4 regions of the Mesorhizobium sp. 2RAF45 genome follow, and region 3 is predicted to be linked to each of the others. Evidence: predicted binding sites of a transcription regulator. Region 3 holds the regulator's gene; each other region holds the start of a gene.
The links. Region 3 encodes PhoB, which activates phosphate uptake and scavenging genes when phosphate is short. Its sites were predicted from a motif close to TGTCATNNANCTGTCAT; they were not measured.
Positions count from the first base shown of each region.

Region 1 (4,856 bases), on a different contig from region 3:
CTTGGTCGACGACATTGAGATCTTCGACGCGGCATTACCGACAAGCCGCTCGACTGCGCCGAGTTCGATCGTGTCGGCCATGGTCGAGGTGCCATGCGCGTTGATGTAGTCGACATCGGCGGGCGCAAGCCTGGCCCGGTTCAGCGCCGCGGTCATGCAACGGAAAGCGCCATCGCCGTCTTCAGCCGGTGCGGTGATGTGATAGGCGTCGCCGGTGAGGCCGTAGCCGGTCACCTCGGCATAGATTTTGGCGCCACGCGCCTTGGCATGCTCGAGTTCTTCCAGCACCACAACGCCGGCGCCCTCGCCCATGACGAAGCCGTCGCGGTCACGGTCATAGGGACGCGATGCCGTTTGCGGCGTGTCATTTCGCTCGGTCGACAGCGCCCGGCAGGCGGCGAAACCGGCGATTGACAGCCTTGTCACCGGCGCCTCGGCACCGCCGGCGACCATGACGTCGGCATCGCCCCACATGATCAGGCGGGCCGCATCGCCAATGGCGTGCGCACCGGTCGAGCAGGCCGTGACCACGGCATGGTTCGGGCCTTTCAGCCCGTGCCGGATCGAAACCTGGCCGGAGACGAGATTGATGATCTGGCCGGGGATGAAGAAGGGGCTGATGCGGCGCGGACCGCGCTCCTTGAGGATTATCGCGTTCTCGGCAATGCCCTCGATGCCGCCGATGCCGGAACCGATGAGCACGCCTGTGGCGCATTGTTCTTCGTGGGTCTTGGGCTCCCAGCCGGAGTCCTTCAGCGCTTCGTCGGCGGCCGCAATCCCGTACAGGATGAAGTCGCCGATCTTGCGCAATTCCTTCGGCTCGAGCACGGCCTCGGGATTGAAGGTGGCATTGCTGCCGTCACCACGCGGAATGACGTGGGCGATCTTGCAGGCAAGATCCTCCACCTCGAACTCGGTGATGCGCTTGGCCGCGCTGCGGCCGGTCAGAAGTTCCTTCCAGCTGTGCTCGAAGCCCATGCCGAATGGCGACAACAACCCAAGGCCCGTGACGACGACACGCCTCATCGCAGGTCCTCCCCAGTGATGACTGCGGAAAGCGTCAGGCCGAAGCCTTGTCGATGTACTTCACCGCGTCGCCGACGGTCAGGATGGTCTCGGCTGCGTCGTCGGGAATTTCCACGCCGAACTCTTCTTCGAACGCCATGACGAGTTCGACCGTGTCGAGGCTGTCAGCGCCCAGATCATCGATGAAGCTCGCCTGCTCCGTCACTTTGTCGGCATCGACGCCAAGGTGCTCGATGACGATCTTCTTGACGCGCTCTGCGGTGTCACTCATTTGGGGCATCCTCGTCTTTTGTTTGTCTGTCTTCGTTAGCGGGCAGAATGCCGCTAATCAAGCTGAAAGATGGTCCTGCCGGAAACGCAACGGCCACGAACCGGTTTTTGCCCGAACCGCCGGGTTGCGGGCCGCATTACACGAAAAATGGCTGAGGTCCAAGGTGAAATGGTCTCTTTTCACAGGCCCGCCATATCCGTCAAATCATGGCCATGCCGCCATTGACATGGATGGTCTGGCCGGTGACGTAGGCGGCTTCGTTGGAGGCGAGGTAGGCGACGGCGGACGCCACTTCAGCACCCGTGCCCATGCGGCGCGTCGGTATCGCCGCCATGATCGCGTCTTTCTGCTTGTCGTTGAGCTTGTCGGTCATGGCCGATTCGATGAAGCCCGGAGCAACGCAGTTGACGGTGATGTTGCGGCTGGCGATCTCCTGCGCCAGCGATTTGGAGAAGCCGATCATGCCGGCCTTTGAGGCGCAGTAATTGGCCTGGCCGGGATTGCCGGTCACGCCGACCACGGAGGTGATGTTGATGATGCGGCCATGGCGGCGGCGCATCATCGGATGGGTGAGTTCGCGCGTCAGCCGGAAAACGGCGGTCAGGTTGACCTCGAGCACGGAGTCCCAATCGGCGTCCGACATGCGCACGAACAGGCCGTCCTTGGTGATGCCGGCATTGTTGACCAGTATGTCCACGCCTTCGAGTTCGGCCTCCGCCTTCTGGCCGAGCGCCTTGACTTCGTCGCGGTTCGACAGGTTGGCCGGAAACAGCTTGACCCGGTCGCCGAGTTCGCCCGCCAAGGCCTCCAGTTTCTCGATGCGGGTGCCGTGCAGGCCGACAATGGCGCCTTGTGCATGCAGCACGCGGGCAATCGCCTCGCCGATGCCTCCCGATGCGCCGGTGACGAGCGCCTTGCGGCCGGTCAGTTCGAACATTTTCGTCTCCTGATCTGAGAAAACACCCTTCACACGGGTGGGGTCAAATCGCCAGTGGATTATGCGAATGTGGCAAGTGCGGCCGCGACATCGGCCGGCGTGCCGACGGCCGATGTCGCGATGTCGCGGTTGATGCGCCGTGCCAGGCCCGACAGCACCTTGCCGGCGCCGATCTCGTAAAGCGTGGTGACGCCGTTGGCGCCGAACCATTCGACCGTTTCACGCCAGCGCACGCGGCCGGTGATCTGCTCGACCAGGCGCCGGGCGATCTCGTCGGGATCGCTGGTCGGGGTCACCGTGACGTTGGACAGCACAGAAACCGCCGGCGCATGCTTCGTCACACCGGCGAGCGCATCGCGCATGACATTGGCCGCCGGCGCCATCAGCGCCGAATGGAAGGGTGCCGAGACCTGCAGCATCAGCGCCCGCTTGGCGCCCTTTTCGGTGCACAATTTGGCGGCCAGTTCGACCGCGGCCTTGGCGCCGGAAATGACCAGCTGGCCGCCGCCATTGTCGTTAGCGATCTGGCAGACCTTGCCGGAGCCTTGCACAGCCTCGGTGCAAGCGGCTTCGACATCCGCCTGCTCCAGTCCGATGATGGCCGCCATGGCGCCTTCGCCGGCCGGCACAGCCGCCTGCATGGCATTGCCGCGAATGCGCAGCAACCGAGCCGCATCGGCGACGGAAACGAAACCCGCGGCGGCAAGGGCCGAATATTCGCCCAGCGAATGGCCGGCGACATAGGCGACCTTGTCCTTCAGCGAGAAACCGCGCGCTTCCAGCGCCCTGATTGCCGCCAGCGAAACCGCCATCAGCGCCGGCTGCGCGTTGGCCGTCAGCGTCAAGGTCTCTTCCGGACCTTCCCATATCAGCTTCGACAGGTTTTCGCCGAGCGCGTCGTCGACCTCCTGGAAGACCCTGCGCGCCTCGGGAAAGGCGTCGGCGAGATCCTTGCCCATGCCGACAGCCTGGCTGCCTTGTCCCGGAAAGGTGAATGCGACGGCCATGCGTGGGCTCCCGAAGACTGGTTTTACTTGACCTGATAACACGAATTTTCCCTGCCTGTGGCGCAAGGCAGGCCGCCAAGTCAAGCCCGGTTCAACCCGGCCCCAGTTCCGAACCGTACGCCGAGTGCCTGTTCCGAAAGGGCTTTTTGGCGATCACTCCTGATGAAAACCGCTCACGAATCGTTCGCTGGCTCTTCTTATTTCCGCCACAGGCGCTAGCTTTGCGTGACAATTATATGACAATCGCGTGACTTGGGTTGTCGCCGGGTGGGAAGTAAAGTGGCAAAGAGTTCGAAACGCGCCAGCAAAGCTGCGCCTCAATTCCTGGAAGACGATCCGTCCACCGGCTATTTGCCGGGCCGGAGATGGCCGGTCGTCCGTTACGGGCTGATAAGCTTGGCGATCTCCGCCATCCTGGTGTTCGCCATCGAATTGATCGTGCGCGGTGACGTCGCCGGCACCGTTTTCTTCTTCCTGCAGCCGCTCAAGCCGGGTTGGACCACCATCGTCGTGTTCGCGCTGATCCTCATCGGTCTCGACGCCGTTCTGGGACGCAGCCATCAGAGCCTGATGATCGTCGCGCCCTTGACGCTGGCGCTGGCCTTTGTCGGCCATCAGAAATCGCATTATCTCGGCGATCCGCTCTACCCGACTGACTTTCTCTACGCTCGCCAGATCTTCGCGCTGCTGCCGCTTCTGGTGCGTGACCGGCCGATGACCGCGCTCGCCATGGTCGCCGGCATCATCGCCGGCCTGTCGCTGCTCGTCTATGGCTGGCGGCTGTGGCGCCGCAAGGTTCCAGCGCTCAGCCACAAGGGCCGCCTTGCCCGGCTGACGCTGGCGGTGCCGCTGCTCGCCTTCTTCGTCTCGATCATGGACTATGCCACCTTCTCCTGGACCAGGGATCGGCTGCAGATCATCCCGATCATGTGGGACCAGAAGGAAAACTACGCCTCCAACGGCTTTGCGCTCGCCTTCGCGCTCAACGTGCCGATGGCGCATGTCTCGGCACCGCCGGGCTATACGGACAAGGCGATCGCGGCGATCGACCGGCCGCAGACGACGGCCTCGGTGCCCGATGAAAAGCCCGACATCATTATCGTCATGAGCGAATCCTTCTGGGATCCGACCAGGCTGCCCGGCGTCACCATCACGCCGGATCCCATTCCCACCGTGCGGGCATTGCGTTCCGGTTCGATGTTCTCGCCTGAATTCGGCGGCATGACCGCCAACATCGAATTCGAGGCGCTGACCGGCTTTTCCAACGCTTTCCTGCCGGCTGGCAGCATCCCCTACCAGCAATATGTGCGCACGCCGACGCCTTCCATGGCGACCTTCCTGAAAAGCGAGGGCTACAGCGCGCGTGCCATCCATCCCGGCACCAACTGGTTCTGGAACCGTGGCGCGGTGTACGCCGATTTCGGCTTCAACGATTTCAAGTCGGAAGAGACGCTGCCGCCCATGGAAAAGCGCGGACCGCTGGCATCCGACGCGGCGATGACGGACGAGATCATCCGCGAAGCCGACGCCAGCAACGAGCCGGTGTTCTTCTTCGCGGTCAGCCTGCAAAACCATGGCCCCTATGAACCGAACCGCTATTACAACCCGACCCACG
Region 1 is NZ_JBFRGG010000011.1:88,069-92,924, reverse strand. It holds gene fabF (beta-ketoacyl-ACP synthase II) at 1-1,026, opposite strand, end outside; gene AB4Z43_RS24390 (acyl carrier protein) at 1,061-1,297, opposite strand; gene fabG (3-oxoacyl-[acyl-carrier-protein] reductase) at 1,497-2,234, opposite strand; gene fabD (ACP S-malonyltransferase) at 2,294-3,241, opposite strand; gene AB4Z43_RS24375 (LTA synthase family protein) at 3,521-4,856, shown strand, end outside.
Region 1: AB4Z43_RS24375 (LTA synthase family protein) is a predicted target of PhoB. The motif match lies at 3,467-3,483, and genes of this name have one in related genera.

Region 2 (4,856 bases), on a different contig from region 3:
CTCAAAACCCCCGGAATGGGCTATTGATCCCCTGGGGCGTGGGGCCCGCATTCCTGTATCTTGTGAATAGCCGGGGGGATCATGTCCGATAGTCCGCTGTTTTCCGAGCGCCTGAACCGGCGCGCGTTTCTCGGTGCGTCCGCCTTGGGCGCGGCCTCGATGGCTCTTTCGGCATGTACGACGACCGAGGTGGTGACGCCGCCGCCGCCGGTGGCCGCGGCGCCACCCGACACGGCGTTCGGCGACACCGCGACCATGTACGCGGCGCGCACCGACGAGGGCTATCAACTGCCGGCGATCCCGGTGGCCAAGCTCGATCCGAAGTTCGTGCGCCAGATCGTGGTCGACCCGACCGGCGAAAAGCCCGGCACCATCGTCGTCGATGTCTCCGAGCACTTCCTCTATCTGGTGCGCGACGGCGGCAAGGCCATCCGCTACGGCGTCAGCTTAGGGAAGGCCGGTTTCGGCTGGACCGGCAGCGCCGTGGTTCAGGCACGGAAGAAATGGCCGGTGTGGACGCCGCCGCCGGAAATGATCCAGCGCCGGCCGGAACTGGCGAAGTTCAAGGACGGCATGCCGCCAGGCCCGCAGAGCCCGCTCGGCGCACGCGCGCTCTACCTGTTCCGCGACGGCAAGGACACGATGTACCGGCTGCACGGCACACCGGAGTGGGATTCCATCGGCAAGAACGCATCGTCGGGCTGTGTGCGCTTCATGAACCAGGACATCATCGACCTCTACAGCCGCGTCAACGGTCCCGCGCAGGTCTTCGTGCGGCCCAACCTGTCGGCTGCCGGCAAGATCATGGCCGTGTCGAGCAGGACGGCCGAGCCGATCGATGCCGGCGTGCCGAAGGATGCCGAGTTCTTGAAGTAAGTACCTTCACGATCGACGGTTCGATCGGAATAACTCAGGCGGACGCGATATACGCGTCCGCCTGGATCGCGCTGATTACTTCTTGGCCAGACCCGGCAGCGTGACCTGATAGACCAGGAACATGGTGTCGACATTGGCGCCGTCATCGGCCTTATAGGGCGCGCCGACCTGGAAGCCGTCCTGGGCAAGGAAGTCGTTGTCATTGGCGACGAACAGGAAATAGTCGTCAGGCAGCTTCGGATCGAGCACGCTGGCCAGCGACATCGCTTCCCATTTCTCGGACAGGTTGTTGTGGTCGTTCGGCGCGCCATTGTGCAGGCCGAAGCGATTGAGCTGCGCATTGTCGTTGATGTCGATGAACGGCGTCAGTCTGCCCGGCGTTACCGACGGATCGAGCACGCCCTTGGGCGCGACCGGCTTGTCGGCGGCGTCGAAAGGACCGCCCGCGATGTCGGTTGCGGCGGAAACGTCGACGACGAAGATCTGGCGCAGAAGCGAGGTGTCGCCCTTGACGCCCTGGCCGTTGCCGCTGTCGCGCGCCAGCATCAGAAAGGACGTGTCCGACAGCGCCACGATCTCGCTTTGCGCGGCGACCTTGGTCTTGCCCTTGGCGTCCTTGAACACCGGCAGCGGCACGACATATTCGTGCGCCAGCTTCAGATGGGCGAGGTCGGAGGCGTCATAGACCAGCGCCCTGGTGTTTTGCCGGGTCGAACCTGAATCGCCGCCATCCTGCCGGGTCGCCGACTGCAGCACGGCGATCAGGAACTTGCCGTCCGGCGTCATCGCCATGCCTTCCAGGCCCTGGTTGTTCTGGCGGCCGGTCTCGGGATCCTTCGGGTCGGGCTCGGCGGCACCGGGGCCAGGATTGTCCGAGGAGAAGTTCGGCGCGCCCTTGCGCATCGGCACCAGCGCCGCCGGCGGCTGTGTCGCCGACAGCAGACGGCCCTGCGCCGAGAAGCGGTAGATGTTGGGGCCATATTCGTCGGAGATGAACATCGAGCCGTCGGGCAGCCGCACGATCGCCTCGTTGTCGAGGGCGAGCTTGCCATTGGTGGCGGCGGGCAGCATCGGCATGTCGCCGGTGGCGGCGCGCACATCCGACAGCGGGTCGAGCCCGGTGGCATTGGCGCCCTTGTCGTCGGTGAGCAGCATGGTGTCGGTGAGCGTCGCCTTGACTTCGTTCTGTTCCTGGCCAACGGCGCCTGCTGCTGCCGGCGTGAACTCGATGCCGATCGTGTTGAGGCGCGGCCGGTAGTCGGTGGTGCCGGCGACATTGTAGCCGCGATCCGGCAGCAGCCAGAGCGAACCCTTGTAGGTGCCCGCATCATGCGTCCAGCTCGATGTGTCGATCGCCATGCCGGAACCCGAGCCGAACGTCTCGCCGAATCTGTCGCGCTGTGCGGCAGGGATGCGGCCGACGCCGACCAGGCCCTTGTTGACGAGGCCGCCTGCTGTCGTGGTGCTGTCGGCGAGCGCCGGCGTGAGAGCAGTGAACAAGGCCAGCGCGATCCCGAGCGAGGCGGTTCGGTGCAGGTGTTTCATGGATGATCCTCTTTGTGAAAGATGTGCCGGGGCGGCCGAAAAGCTGAAAGAGGCGGTACATCGATGATGCCGCGCGCCGCCCCCCGAAAGCGGTCTACGGCGCGAACATGATGCTTGCGTGACAGTGCGGCATGCCTGCCCGCCGGCGTGTTCGCCGGCCGAAAAAACACCCGCTCGGATGCGCAAGTGCAGTACTGGACACTTATGTCTAGTGCGTATATGTTGCTGCCTACGCATTGGGAGGGAAGCCTTGAAGTCGCGCTACCGTGCAGTCGTCATCGGGGGCGGGGTGGTCGGCGCCTCGGTGCTCTACCACCTGACGCGGTTCGGCTGGTCCGATGTGGCGCTGATCGAACGTGCGGAACTGACGGCCGGCTCGACCTGGCATGCGGCTGCCGGGTTTCATGCGCTCAACGCTGATCCCAACGTCGCGGCGCTGCAGGATTACACCATCAAGCTCTATCGCGAGATCGAGGCCGAATCCGGCCGGGATATCGGCTTGCACATGACCGGCGGCGTCAACATGGCCAGCGATCCCCAGCGCTGGGAATGGCTGAAATCGGCATGGGCGGTGTTCCAGTCGGTCGGCATCGAAACCGCCCGGCTGGTGACGCCCGACGAAATCAAGGAAATCTGTCCGATTGTCGACGTCACTGGCGTGCTCGGTGGTCTCTACGATGCCAATGAGGGTCATCTCGACCCCTATGGCACGACGCATGCCTATGCGGGTGCCGCCAAGAAGCGCGGCGCCGACGTGATCCTGCGCAACCGTGTCGCCGAGTTGAAGTCTCGCGCGGACGGCCATTGGGACGTCGTCACGGAGCAGGGCACCATCATCGCCGAGCATGTCGTCAACGCCGGCGGGCTGTGGGCAAAGCAGCTCGGCCGCATGGCCGGCGTCGACCTGCCGGTGACGCCGATGGAGCACCATTATTTCGTCACCGAGGACATTCCCGAGATCGCCGCTCTCGACCGGGAGCTTGGCCTTGCGGTCGATCTCGACGGCTTTTCCTACCTGCGCCAGGAGCGCAAAGGCGTGCTGCTCGGCGTCTACGAGCAGAACCCCAAGCATTGGAACATGGACGGCGCGCCATGGGACTACGGCATCGAGCTGATCCCGGAGGACATAGACCGCATCAGCCCGGAACTCGCCAAGGCGCATGAGCGCTTTCCCTGCCTGGCGAGCGCCGGCGTCCGCAAATGGGTCAACGGCGCTTTCACCTTTACCCCCGACGGCAATCCGATCGTCGGACCGGTGCGCGGCCTGAAAAACTACTGGGTCGCCTGCGGCGTCATGGCCGGCTTCAGCCAGGGCGGCGGTGTCGGCAAATCGCTGGCCGAATGGATGATCCACGGCGAGCCGCAGGCCGACATTTTCGGCATGGACATTGCCCGCTACGGCGCCTTCGCCGCCAACCGCGAATATCTCAGACAAACGACGCGGCAGTTCTATGCGCGCCGTTTCGTCATGACTTTCCCCAATGAGCGGCTGCCGGCGGGCCGGCCCTTGAAACGCCCCGGCGCCTATGACGGGATGAGTGCGGCGGGCTGCGAATGGACGGCGTCGTGGGGGCTGGAAATCCCGGCCTATTTCGCGCCGATGGGCTTTCGCGAGAACACCACGCTCAAGCGCTCCAACGCCTTCGACATCGTCGGCGATGAAGCGCTGCAGGTGCGGCGGGCCGCCGGTCTCCTCGATATCTCGGCCTATGCGCGCTATGCGGTGACGGGACCAAATGCCAGGGCATGGCTCGATCGGCTGCTTGCCTGCAAGCTGCCGAAAGCCGGACAGGCGCGGCTGGCGCCGATGCTCGGGCCGGATGGACGGCTGAAGGGCGACCTCACCGTGATCAACTGGCCCGACGGCGACTATTGGCTCATGGGCTCCTACTATCTCAGGGAATTCCACATGCGCTGGTTCGAGAGACAGGCAGGAGAGGGCGTCACGGTCACCGACATCTCGGACGCGACGGGCGGCTTCCTGCTGACCGGGCCAAATGCGCGCAAAATCCTGGAACGCACCACGCATCAGGATGTGTGCGGCGCGGCACTGCCCTTCATGGCCTGCGGCGCGTTCGACATCGGCATGGTGCAGGCGCGGGTTGCCCGCCTCTCCATAGCGGGCGAGCTGGGCTTCGAGATCAACTGCCCGGTAACCACGCATGCGACGTTGCGTGAGACACTGCTCGCCGCCGGCGAGGATCTCGGCCTGGCCGAGATCGGCTACTACGCGCTGAATGCGCTGCGACTGGAGAAAAGCTTCGGCATCTGGTCGCGCGAATTCACGCAGGGCTACATGCCAGGCCAGACCGGCCTCGACCGGTTCATTGCCTTCGACAAGGGCGAGTTCGTCGGCCGCGAGGCGGCGCTGAAGGAGCGCAACGTTGGGGTGGCGCAACGGATCGTGACGCTGGAGGTCGACGCCGTCGATGCCG
Region 2 is NZ_JBFRGG010000001.1:704,505-709,360, reverse strand. It holds gene AB4Z43_RS03500 (L,D-transpeptidase) at 82-876, shown strand; gene AB4Z43_RS03495 (esterase-like activity of phytase family protein) at 952-2,421, opposite strand; partial or broken gene AB4Z43_RS03490 (GcvT family protein) at 2,672-4,856, shown strand, end outside.
Region 2: AB4Z43_RS03495 (esterase-like activity of phytase family protein) is a predicted target of PhoB. The motif match lies at 2,529-2,545, and genes of this name have one in related genera.

Region 3 (4,856 bases):
GGCCAGCTGCGAGGCGATCTCGGCGGCGTTCTTGCCGAGTTCGCGCGCGTCCTTCCACACCGACACGGTCTGGGTGCCAAGCGCGATGCGGTTCAGCGCGGCATGGTCGCCGTCCTGACCCGAAACCGGCACGGTGCCGGCAAGACCCTGCGCCGTCAGCGCCGCGACGACGCCGCCGGCGGTGCCGTCATTGGCCGCGACGACCGCGTCGACCTTGTTGTCGTTGGCGGTCAGGAACTGCTCCATGTTCTTCTGGGCGTTGGCGGGCAGCCAGCCATCTGTATAGGCCTCGCCGACATTCTTGATCTTGCCGCTGTCGATGGCAGCCTTGAGCACTTCCATCGAGCCCGCGAACAGGAAGTCGGCGTTCGGATCGGCGCCCGAGCCCTTGATGAAGACATAGTTGCCTTCCGGCTTGGCCTTGAACACCGCGCTGGCCTGCAAGCGGCCGACTTCCTTGTTGTCGAAGGTCAGGTAGAAGACGTCCTTGTTCTCGATCAGGCGGTCATAGCCGACGACCGGAATGCCTTCGTCCAGCGCCTTCTGCACGGCCGGGCCGATGGCCGAGGCATCCTGGGCCAGGATGATCAGCGAATTGGCGCCCTGCGAGATCAGGCTCTCGACATCGGTAAGCTGCTTGCCAGGATTGGACTGCGCATCGGCGGAAATGTACTTGTCGCCGGCGGCCTCGATCGCCTTCTTCATGGCGGCCTCGTCGGTCTTCCAGCGCTCTTCCTGGAAGTTGGACCACGAAACGCCGATGACCTTGTCCTTCGCCTGCGCGACCGACGCAAGCGTCAGCGACATGGCGACACCCGCCAGGATGGCGGCTGTGAATCTCTTCATGATATTCCTCCCTGCGCCGCGTATGGCGCGACCAAACTGGCCCTAAGGCCGGCACAAAGGCCCTATTTTTTCGAGCCTCGAAAAAACACTGATCCAACACCGGAACGCTGTCAACAACGATTCTGATGGATTTTGATGTCCCTCTGAATTTTTTTCGAGCTTCGCAATAAATAAATGACAGCACAGGCCGCTTCTGCCAGTATTTGACCGTGTCGCCGGCAGCGTTCGAGGGAGGACCGGAAGAACCGCGGCGACCGGGAGGATGTGAAAAAACATGTCGGTCGGAATCCGCCACGACGATCTGCGCCGGCGCAACCGCGCGATGGTGATCGCGGCCGTGCGCCGGGCCGGCCGGCCCTCGCGCACCGAGATCGCAGCGACCACCGGCCTCAGCCATTCGACCATATCGGCGATTTCCTCCGACCTGATCGGTGAAGGCATCCTGGCCGAGGGCAAGCCGAGCGAGGCCGGCGCGCTGAAACGCGGCAGGCCGCAGGTCGGCCTCGGCCTCAATCCGGAGGCCGCGGCTGTGATGACCGTGGTGCTGTCGCTGAATTTCCTATGGGTCGCAGTCATCGACTATGCCGGCCAGGTGATATCGGAGGAACAGCGCCGGCTGGACACGCTGACCATGTCGCGCGAGGCGCTGATCGGCGAGTGCGTGGCCATAGTGCGGCGGCGCCTCGACGATCCCGACATCGACGTACGCAGCGTCGCCCGCATCGCGCTGGCGATCCAGGGCATCACCGACACCGAGGCCCGGGCGATGCTGTGGTCGCCGATCACACCGCAGACCGACATCGCCTTCGCAGACATACTCGAAGCCGAGTTCGGTATCCCCGCCACCATGGAAAACGACTGCAACATGATGGCGGTGGCGCTGCGCTGGCGCGATCCCGAGCGCTACCGTGACGACTTCATCGCCATCCTGCTTTCGCACGGCATCGGCATGGGGCTGGTGCTGAAGGGCGAGTTGTTCACTGGCACCCATTCCTCAGGCGGCGAATTCGGCCACATGATCCACCGGCCGGGCGGCGCGCTCTGCCGCTGCGGGCGGCGCGGCTGTGTCGAGGCCTATGCCGGCAATTACGCCATCTGGCGCAACGCCAGGCAGCTCGGCGAGGACACCGAGCCGGTGGCCGATGTCAGCGACGCGCAGATGCGGGCGCTGGCCGCGACGGCACGGGAACGGGACGGGCCCGAGCGCGAAGCCTACCGCAGGGCCGGGGAGGCACTCGGCTACGGCCTCGGCAGCCTGTTTGCGCTGATCGATCCCGCGCCCGTCGCCATGGTCGGCGTCAGCGCCGCTGCCTTCGACCTGATCGAGCCGGCATTGCGCGAGGCCATCGCCCAGACCGCCGGCGGCCAGCACTCGAAATCGATCTCCTTCGACACCGAGCCGAACGAACTGCCGCTGATCCGCGAAGGCTGTGCCATGCGCGCGCTGACCTTCGTCGACCAGGAGATTTTCGCGCCCGGCGTGCAAACGAAAGCAGGCCCTGCCGCGAAGAAAAACGTCGCCTGAGTCAGGTTGTGCTCAATCCTCGCGGATCGCGTAGCCCGCCCCACGGATGGTGCGGATGACATCCGGCATGCGGCCATTGTTGACCGCCTTGCGCAACCGGCCGACATGCACGTCCACGGTGCGCTCGTCGATGTAGATCGTCTCGCCCCAGACATTGTCGAGCAGTTGGCTGCGCGAGAACACGCGCCCGGGGTGCCGCATCATGAATTCGAGCAGGCGGAATTCGGTCGGCCCGAGCCGGATCTCGCTCTTCTTGCGGTAGACCCGGTGCGATTCACGGTCGAGCACGATATCGCCGACCTTGAGCACGCTGGACAGCACTTCCGGCTTGGCGCGGCGCAGCAGCGCCTTGACGCGGGCCATGAATTCCGGCGTCGAGAACGGCTTGACCAGATAGTCGTCGGCGCCGGTGGAGAGCCCACGTACACGGTCGCTTTCCTCGCCCCGGGCGGTCAGCATGATGATCGGCAGCCGCTCGGTCTCGGGCCGCATTCGCAGGCGCCGGCAGAGTTCGATGCCGGACACCGCCGGCACCATCCAGTCGAGCACAAGGAGGTCGGGCACGTTCTCCTGCAGGCGGATTTCGGCTTCGTCGCCGCGGGTCACCACCTCGACCTGGTAACCCTCCGATTCCAGATTGTAGCGGAGGAGCACGCCGAGCGGCTCCTCGTCCTCCACCACCATGATGCGTGGTGCGATCATCGATTGATTACCCCTGCGCTCAGGCCGCCGGCGCCGACATCGCCGTCTCGTCCTGTTTTGGACGGTTGGCGGGCAGTTGCGTGCCGGTCAGGACATAGTACGCATTCTCGGCGATGTTGGTCACATGGTCGCCGATGCGTTCGAGATTCTTGGCGCAAAACAACAGATGCGTGCAAGCCGTGATGTTGCGCGGGTCTTCCATCATATAGGTCAGCAATTCGCGGAAGACGGAGGTGTATTTGACGTCGATGCGCTCGTCGTCGGCGCGCAGCATCGCCAGTGCCGCGGCATCGCGCGCCGCATACTCCTCGATCACACCCTGCACCTGGATCAACACCAGCTGCGCCATGGCGTCGATGGAATGCGACAGGTCGCGCGGCGTGGCGCTGAGGCCGACAGTGCCGACGCGCTTGGCGATGTTCTTGGCAAGGTCGCCAATGCGTTCGAGGTCGCCGGCCATGCGGATCGAGCCGACGACATGGCGCAGGTCGTCGGCCATCGGCTGGCGCTTGGCGATCAGCGTGATGGCGCGGTCGTCGAGTTCGCGCTGGCGCGCATCCATGATGGCGTCGTCGGAGACGACGCGCTGAGCGAGAGCATTGTCGGAGTTCAGCAGTGCCTTGGTGGCGCCGCCGACCATCGAGCCGGCGAGATCGCCCATGTCGCTGATCAGCCTGCTGATCTGTCCGAGATCCTCGTCGAAGGCTGCGACTGTGTGTTCGGCCATGATCCTGGTCCTCGTATGCGTGCGATCAGCCGAAGCGGCCGGTGATGTAGTCTTGCGTGCGCTTCTCGCGAGGCGACGTGAAGATCTTCTCGGTGCGGTCGAACTCGACCAGTTCGCCCAGATACATGAAGGCGGTCTGCTTCGAGACGCGCGCCGCCTGCTGCATGTTGTGGGTGACGATGACGATCGTGTAGTCGGCCTGCAGCTCGTCGATCAGCTCCTCAATCTTGGCGGTCGACAGCGGGTCAAGCGCCGAGGCCGGCTCGTCGAGCAGGATCACCTCCGGCTTCACCGCCACGGTGCGGGCGATGCACAGCCGCTGCTGCTGGCCGCCCGACAGGCTGAGGCCGCTGGCATTGAGCTTATCCTTGACCTCGGTCCACAGCGCCGCGCGCTTGAGCGCCTGCTCGACACGGCCGTCCATCTCGGCCTTGCTGATCTTCTCGTAGAGCCTGACGCCGAAAGCGATGTTCTCGTAGATCGACATCGGGAACGGCGTCGGCTTCTGGAACACCATGCCGATCTTGGTGCGCAGCAGGTTGAGATCCTGCGAACGGTCGAGGATGTTCTGGCCGTCGAGCAGCACCTGGCCCTCCGCGGTCTGCTTGGGATAAAGCTCGTAGATGCGGTTGAAGACGCGCAGCAGCGTCGACTTTCCGCAACCCGACGGGCCGATGAAGGCGGTGACGCTGCGCTCGGGCAGCGACAGCGTGATATCCTTCAGCGCCTTCGACTGGCCGTAGTAGAAGTTGAGGTTCTTGACCTCGATCTTGGCCTTGGTCACCGCCTCGGCGGCGATCGTCATGTCTGGAGACAACATCTGGCTCATTTGTCCTCTCTGCGTCCGGTCAGGCTGCGCGCAAAGATGCTGAGCGCGAGAACCGTCAATGTGATTATGAGTGCACCGGTCCAGGCCAGCTGCTGCCATTCCTCATAGGGGCTGAGAGCGAACTGGAAGATGGTGACAGGCAGGCTGGCCATCGGCGCGTTGAGATTGCTCGACCAGAACTGGTTGTTCAGCGCCGTGAAAAGAAGCGGTGCGGTCTCGCCGGAGAT
Region 3 is NZ_JBFRGG010000012.1:112,484-117,339, reverse strand. It holds gene xylF (D-xylose ABC transporter substrate-binding protein) at 1-846, opposite strand, end outside; gene AB4Z43_RS25795 (ROK family protein) at 1,121-2,371, shown strand; gene phoB (phosphate regulon transcriptional regulator PhoB) at 2,384-3,073, opposite strand; gene phoU (phosphate signaling complex protein PhoU) at 3,093-3,800, opposite strand; gene pstB (phosphate ABC transporter ATP-binding protein PstB) at 3,826-4,629, opposite strand; gene pstA (phosphate ABC transporter permease PstA) at 4,626-4,856, opposite strand, start outside.

Region 4 (4,856 bases), on a different contig from region 3:
GATAACCTTCAGCACGTCATCGGGGCCGAGGATGGAGGCGGTGACCTGGACGCCGCCGGTGCCCCAGCCATAGGGCATCGGCATTTCGCGCGAGGCGAAGGGCACCTGGTAGCCGGGAATGGCGATGCCTTTGAGGATCGCCCGGCGGATCATCCGCTTGGTCTGTTCGTCGAGATAGGCGAAGTTGTAGGTGGCGATGTCGGTCATGGTGATCACATCCGCTTTGTGCTATCGAATTGGCGTCCAGGACGCGGAAACAGGGGCGAATTCAGATGAACTCGACCGGATGGATGCATCTCGGAATTGTGCTGGTGGTGTTCGCCGGCGTCGTTCTCTTTTTCCTTCGGCGCATGGGTTTTCCCGCTCCCAAAGAGGGCTCTCAAGGTGAATCCATGGGCGTCGGAGGTGGCGGCTACTCCGGGTATGATAGCTATGGCGGTCATTCTCACGACGGTGGCGGCCACGGGGGCGGGCACTAAGTTCATTGCGCAGCCTCCAACCCCTTGGCATAGCGCGCCAGCCGCTCGGTGAGCGTGCCGGTATGCAGTTCGAACATGTGGTTGTCGTCGTAGAAATAGATCGAGCGGCCTTCGCCCTCGACGCGTGGGCGCGGCGGGCGCATGTCGAGGCCTAGTCTGCCGACGCGCTCGGCGTAGCGGTCGAAATCGTCGTCATCGATCTTGAAGGCGATGTGGTTGTAGCTGCGCTCGGCCAGCTTCTCGCCTTGCATGATGGCGATCCAGATGTCGCCGATCAGGAAGAATTTTTCGCGCGACAGCGAAAACTGCGCGGCGTCGCTGGCAAAGACCTCGCGGGCGTCGAAGACGCCCTCGAGTATCCTTGTCATCTGCTCAAGGTCGCGGACGATGAAGGTCATGTGGGACAGGCCTTCGATCATTCCGCGGCCTCCCGCTTTTCGTCGACCTTGGCGGGGTTCTTACGGGCCTCATGTTCGGCGCGCATGCGGCGCACGAGGTCCAACTCGGCCTGGAAGTCGACATAGTGCGGCAGCTTCAGATGCTCGACGAAGCCGGTCGCCTGGACATTGTCGGAATGCGAGATGACGAATTCCTCGTCCTGGGCGGCGGCGATGATGTCCTCGCCAAGCTCGGAGGCGCGCAGCGCGCGGTCGCAGAGCGCCATGGCCATCGCCTTACGCTCGCTCTGGCCAAAGACCAGGCCGTAGCCGCGGGTGAACTGCGGCGGCGCCTTGGCCGAGCCCTTGAACTGGTTGACCATCTGGCATTCGGTGACCCGCACCGTGCCGAGCGGGGCTGCGAAGGGCAGTTCGGGAGCGTCGAGTTCCAGCTCGACCTCGCCGATGCGGATTTCACCGACAAAGGGATGGTTGCGGGCATAGCCGCGCTGGGTGGAATAGCCGAGCGCAAGCAGGAAACCCTCATCGCCGCGAGACAGCGCCTGTAGGCGGATGTCGCGCGCCATCGGAAATTCCAGCGGTTCGCGGGTGATGTCGCCGGGGACATGGTCCTGCGGCATGTCGCCATCCGGTTCGATCAAGCCTTCGCGGGCCAAGATCGCCGAGACGCGTGGCATCGCTTGCGCTTCGCTCTCACGCTGCAGCGGTTGGGCGACATCAGAGCCGGCTGCAAGCTCGGGATCGAGCAGCCGGTGCGTGTAGTCGAAGGTCGGGCCGAGCAACTGGCCGCCAGGCAGGTCCTTGTAGGTCGCCGAGACGCGCCGCTCGACTAGCATGGCGCCGGTGTCGATCGGCCTGCTGTAGCCGAAGCGCGGCAGCGTCGTGCGATAGGCGCGCACCAGGAAGATCGCCTCGATCATGTCGCCACGCGCCTGGACGATGGCGAGCGCGGCGAGTTCACGGTCATAGAGCGAGCCTTCGCTCATCACCCGGTCGACGCCGAGCGCCAGCTGCTCGACGATCTGGTCGAGGCGCAGGGCCGGAACCGAACGGTCGCCGCGCCGGCGATCGGCAAGCAGGCTGTGGGCGTTACGAATAGCGGCTTCGCCGCCTTTTACCGCGACATACATCCTATGCCTCCATCGTCTTGATGCGCGTGGTACGCGGCAGGCAGGCTATGCCTTCAGCGGTGGCGAGGATGATGTCGACGCCGCGCGGAAAGCGCTGGATATTCTGCTTCCACTGCTCGATGAAATGACGCGGCATCTGCGCCGGCGCGATCGTGGCGCTGGTTTCGATGCCAGGCCCTTCCAGCAGCAACGGAGTGCCTGAGGTGAGGTCGCTGACCTGCAGGATCAGGGTGGTCGACCGGTCGGGATAGTCCTGCGTTCCCTGCGCAAAGCCGTCGAGCGCCATCATCTCGGCCGGCGTGGCGACCAAGGCGAAATGCGCGTCGGCAGGCGTGTTGGCGAGCGGCGCGCCGGTGTGGAAACCAAGCCAGGAACCGATCGCGGCGGAGACGTGCAAGGCGGGGTCGAGCCAGAGCGGCGTGTCGTTGTCGCACAACGCCAGTGCCACGGCGCCAGCGGTTGCCGAGAGTGGCGCCGGCGGGCGGGCCAGGGCCGGCAAAGGCTGCACGCTGCCCGGCCGTGCCATCGCGTCCATGACCGCGCGAAACACCGTCTGGGCGTTGAACACCGGATCGGCAAAGCCGCCCTCGATCGATTGCGCTGCGATATCCATCAGTCTTCTCCGCGAACCATGGTGAAGAAATCCACCTTCGTTGCCGCCGTCTCGGCACGGCGTTTTTCCTGGGCAGTGGCGAGCGCCGACCTCAAAGGCCCGATCAGCCTGGTCTCGACCTCGGTCCGGCGGGCAGGGTCCTGCCAGAGCGCGTCGGCGATCGCCGCGAGCTTCGCCTTCTGCTTGTCGCGGCCAAGCGCGTAGCAATGGCCGACCTGTCCGGACGGCAGCCTGACGGTGGCGCGGGTGACGGTCGCCTCGCCGACATTAAACGGCGCGCCGCCGCCGCCGATGCGGCCGCGCAGCGTCACCAGTCCGGTCTCGGGACCGCGCAGCAGCTCGGCTTGCGAAGGCAGACCGGCTTCGTTCCAGAGCCGGACGATGTCGTCGCCATTCGACTGCGCCAGCGTCGCCATGGCGGCCTTGCGCTCGGCCTGGTCGCGGGCTTCCTGTCCTCGCATCGGCAGTATTCCTCTTTGCTAAATTTGTCTATTGATATAGACAACTATACAAATTATACATATTACCTAGCGCGAGTCCATGACGGGTGGATGACAGGGGATAGATGGCTGGGGGCAATTCATGATCGGGCGACAGGAAGCCGACAGTATCGAGCGGCGCAGCGGCGTCTCGCTGTGGCGGCAGATCGCCGACAGGATCCTGCAGGCGATCGCCACCGGCGATTTCGCCGAGAATGCCGCGCTGCCGCCGGAGGTGACGCTCGCCGAGCGTTATGGCGTCAACCGTCACACGGTGCGCAGCGCCATATCCGCACTTGTGCAGGAAGGAGTGCTGCGGGCAGAGCAGGGGCGTGGCACCTTCGTGCTGTCGCGCAAGCGACTGTCCTATCCGATCGGCGCGCGCACACGCTTTTCAACAGGCCTGCAAGGGCAGACCTCGGAACGCCACATCGTGCTGCTTTCCTCATCGGTCGAGCCGGCCAGTCAGCGTGTCGCCGAGGGTCTTGGACTGGCCAGGGCGACCGAGGTGATCAGATTGGAGACACGCGGTGAAGCCGATGGACGGCCTGTGTCGCGCGCTGCCGGCTGGTTCGATGCCAGGCGCTTTGCCGGCATCGACAAGGCGATGGCAGAGACTGGCTCGATCACCGCATCGCTGGCCCGCTTCGGCATAGACGATTATCTCAGGCAGTCGACCGTGCTGTCGGCGCGCCATGCCGATGCGGCCGATCTCGGCGACCTCGACCTTCAGCCAGGCGCCATCGTGCTGGTCACGGTGGCCGTCAACATCACGCCGGACGGCCGACCGATCCAGTTTTCGGAGTCACGCTTTCCGGCGGAACGGGTGGAACTGAAGCTGTCGGCGCTGTGAGCCGGATTCTGCCGACTATCCGACCTCGATCACCGCTTTGATCAGGCCGGATTTCTCGTGCGCCCAGCGGGCGAGATCGCCCGGCGTATCGGCAAGCGTGGTGCGGTGGGTGACGAGCTTGGCCAGGGGCACGGCGCCGTTGCCGATCGAGGCCGCGACATGATCGAAATCGGCACGCAAGGCATTGCGGCTGCCGACCAGCGTCATTTCGCGTTTGTGGAATTCCGGATCGGAGAAGACGATGTCGTCCTTGACGACGCTGACGAGCACCAGTGTGCCGCCATGCGCGACATGGGCGAAGGCCGACTGCACCGACCGGGTGTTGCCGGTGGCGTCGAAGACCACGTCGAAGCCTTCGCCTGATGTCGCTTCCTTGACCAGGTCCGGCACCGCTCCGCGCGAGCCGTCGAGGATACTGAAACCAAGTTCGTTTTCGGCGAAAGCGAGGCGTTCACTGCTCATGTCGAGCAGCGTCACGTCGAGCCCGGCGATGCGGGCGAAGATGGCGTTGCCGAGCCCGATCGGGCCGGCGCCGATGACCAGCGCGCGGGCGCCGGGATCGGCGCGGGCGCGACGTACGGCGTGCGCGCCGATGGCCAGGAATTCGACGGCGGCTGCGTCGGCCAGCGACAGGCCATTGGCCGGATAGAGATTCTGCGCCGGGACAAGAATGCGTTCGCACATCGCGCCGTCGCGATGGACGCCGAGCACCTCGATCTTGACGCAGCAATTCGGCTTGCCATGCCGGCAGGCGATGCACTTGCCGCAGGAGAGGTAGGGGTTGATGACGACCGGTTCGCCAATGGCAAGGTCGACGCCCTCGCCAGTCTCGATGACGGTGCCGGAGACTTCATGGCCCATGATGCGGGGGTAGGCGAGGAACGGGTGCTTGCCCTCGAAAATG
Region 4 is NZ_JBFRGG010000002.1:872,590-877,445, reverse strand. It holds gene AB4Z43_RS09100 (alpha-D-ribose 1-methylphosphonate 5-phosphate C-P-lyase PhnJ) at 1-207, opposite strand, end outside; gene fosX (FosX/FosE/FosI family fosfomycin resistance hydrolase) at 482-898, opposite strand; gene AB4Z43_RS09090 (carbon-phosphorus lyase complex subunit PhnI) at 895-2,007, opposite strand; gene phnH (phosphonate C-P lyase system protein PhnH) at 2,009-2,620, opposite strand; gene phnG (phosphonate C-P lyase system protein PhnG) at 2,620-3,081, opposite strand; gene phnF (phosphonate metabolism transcriptional regulator PhnF) at 3,203-3,952, shown strand; gene AB4Z43_RS09070 (zinc-binding alcohol dehydrogenase family protein) at 3,968-4,856, opposite strand, start outside.
Region 4: phnF (phosphonate metabolism transcriptional regulator PhnF) is a predicted target of PhoB. The motif match lies at 3,161-3,177, and genes of this name have one in related genera.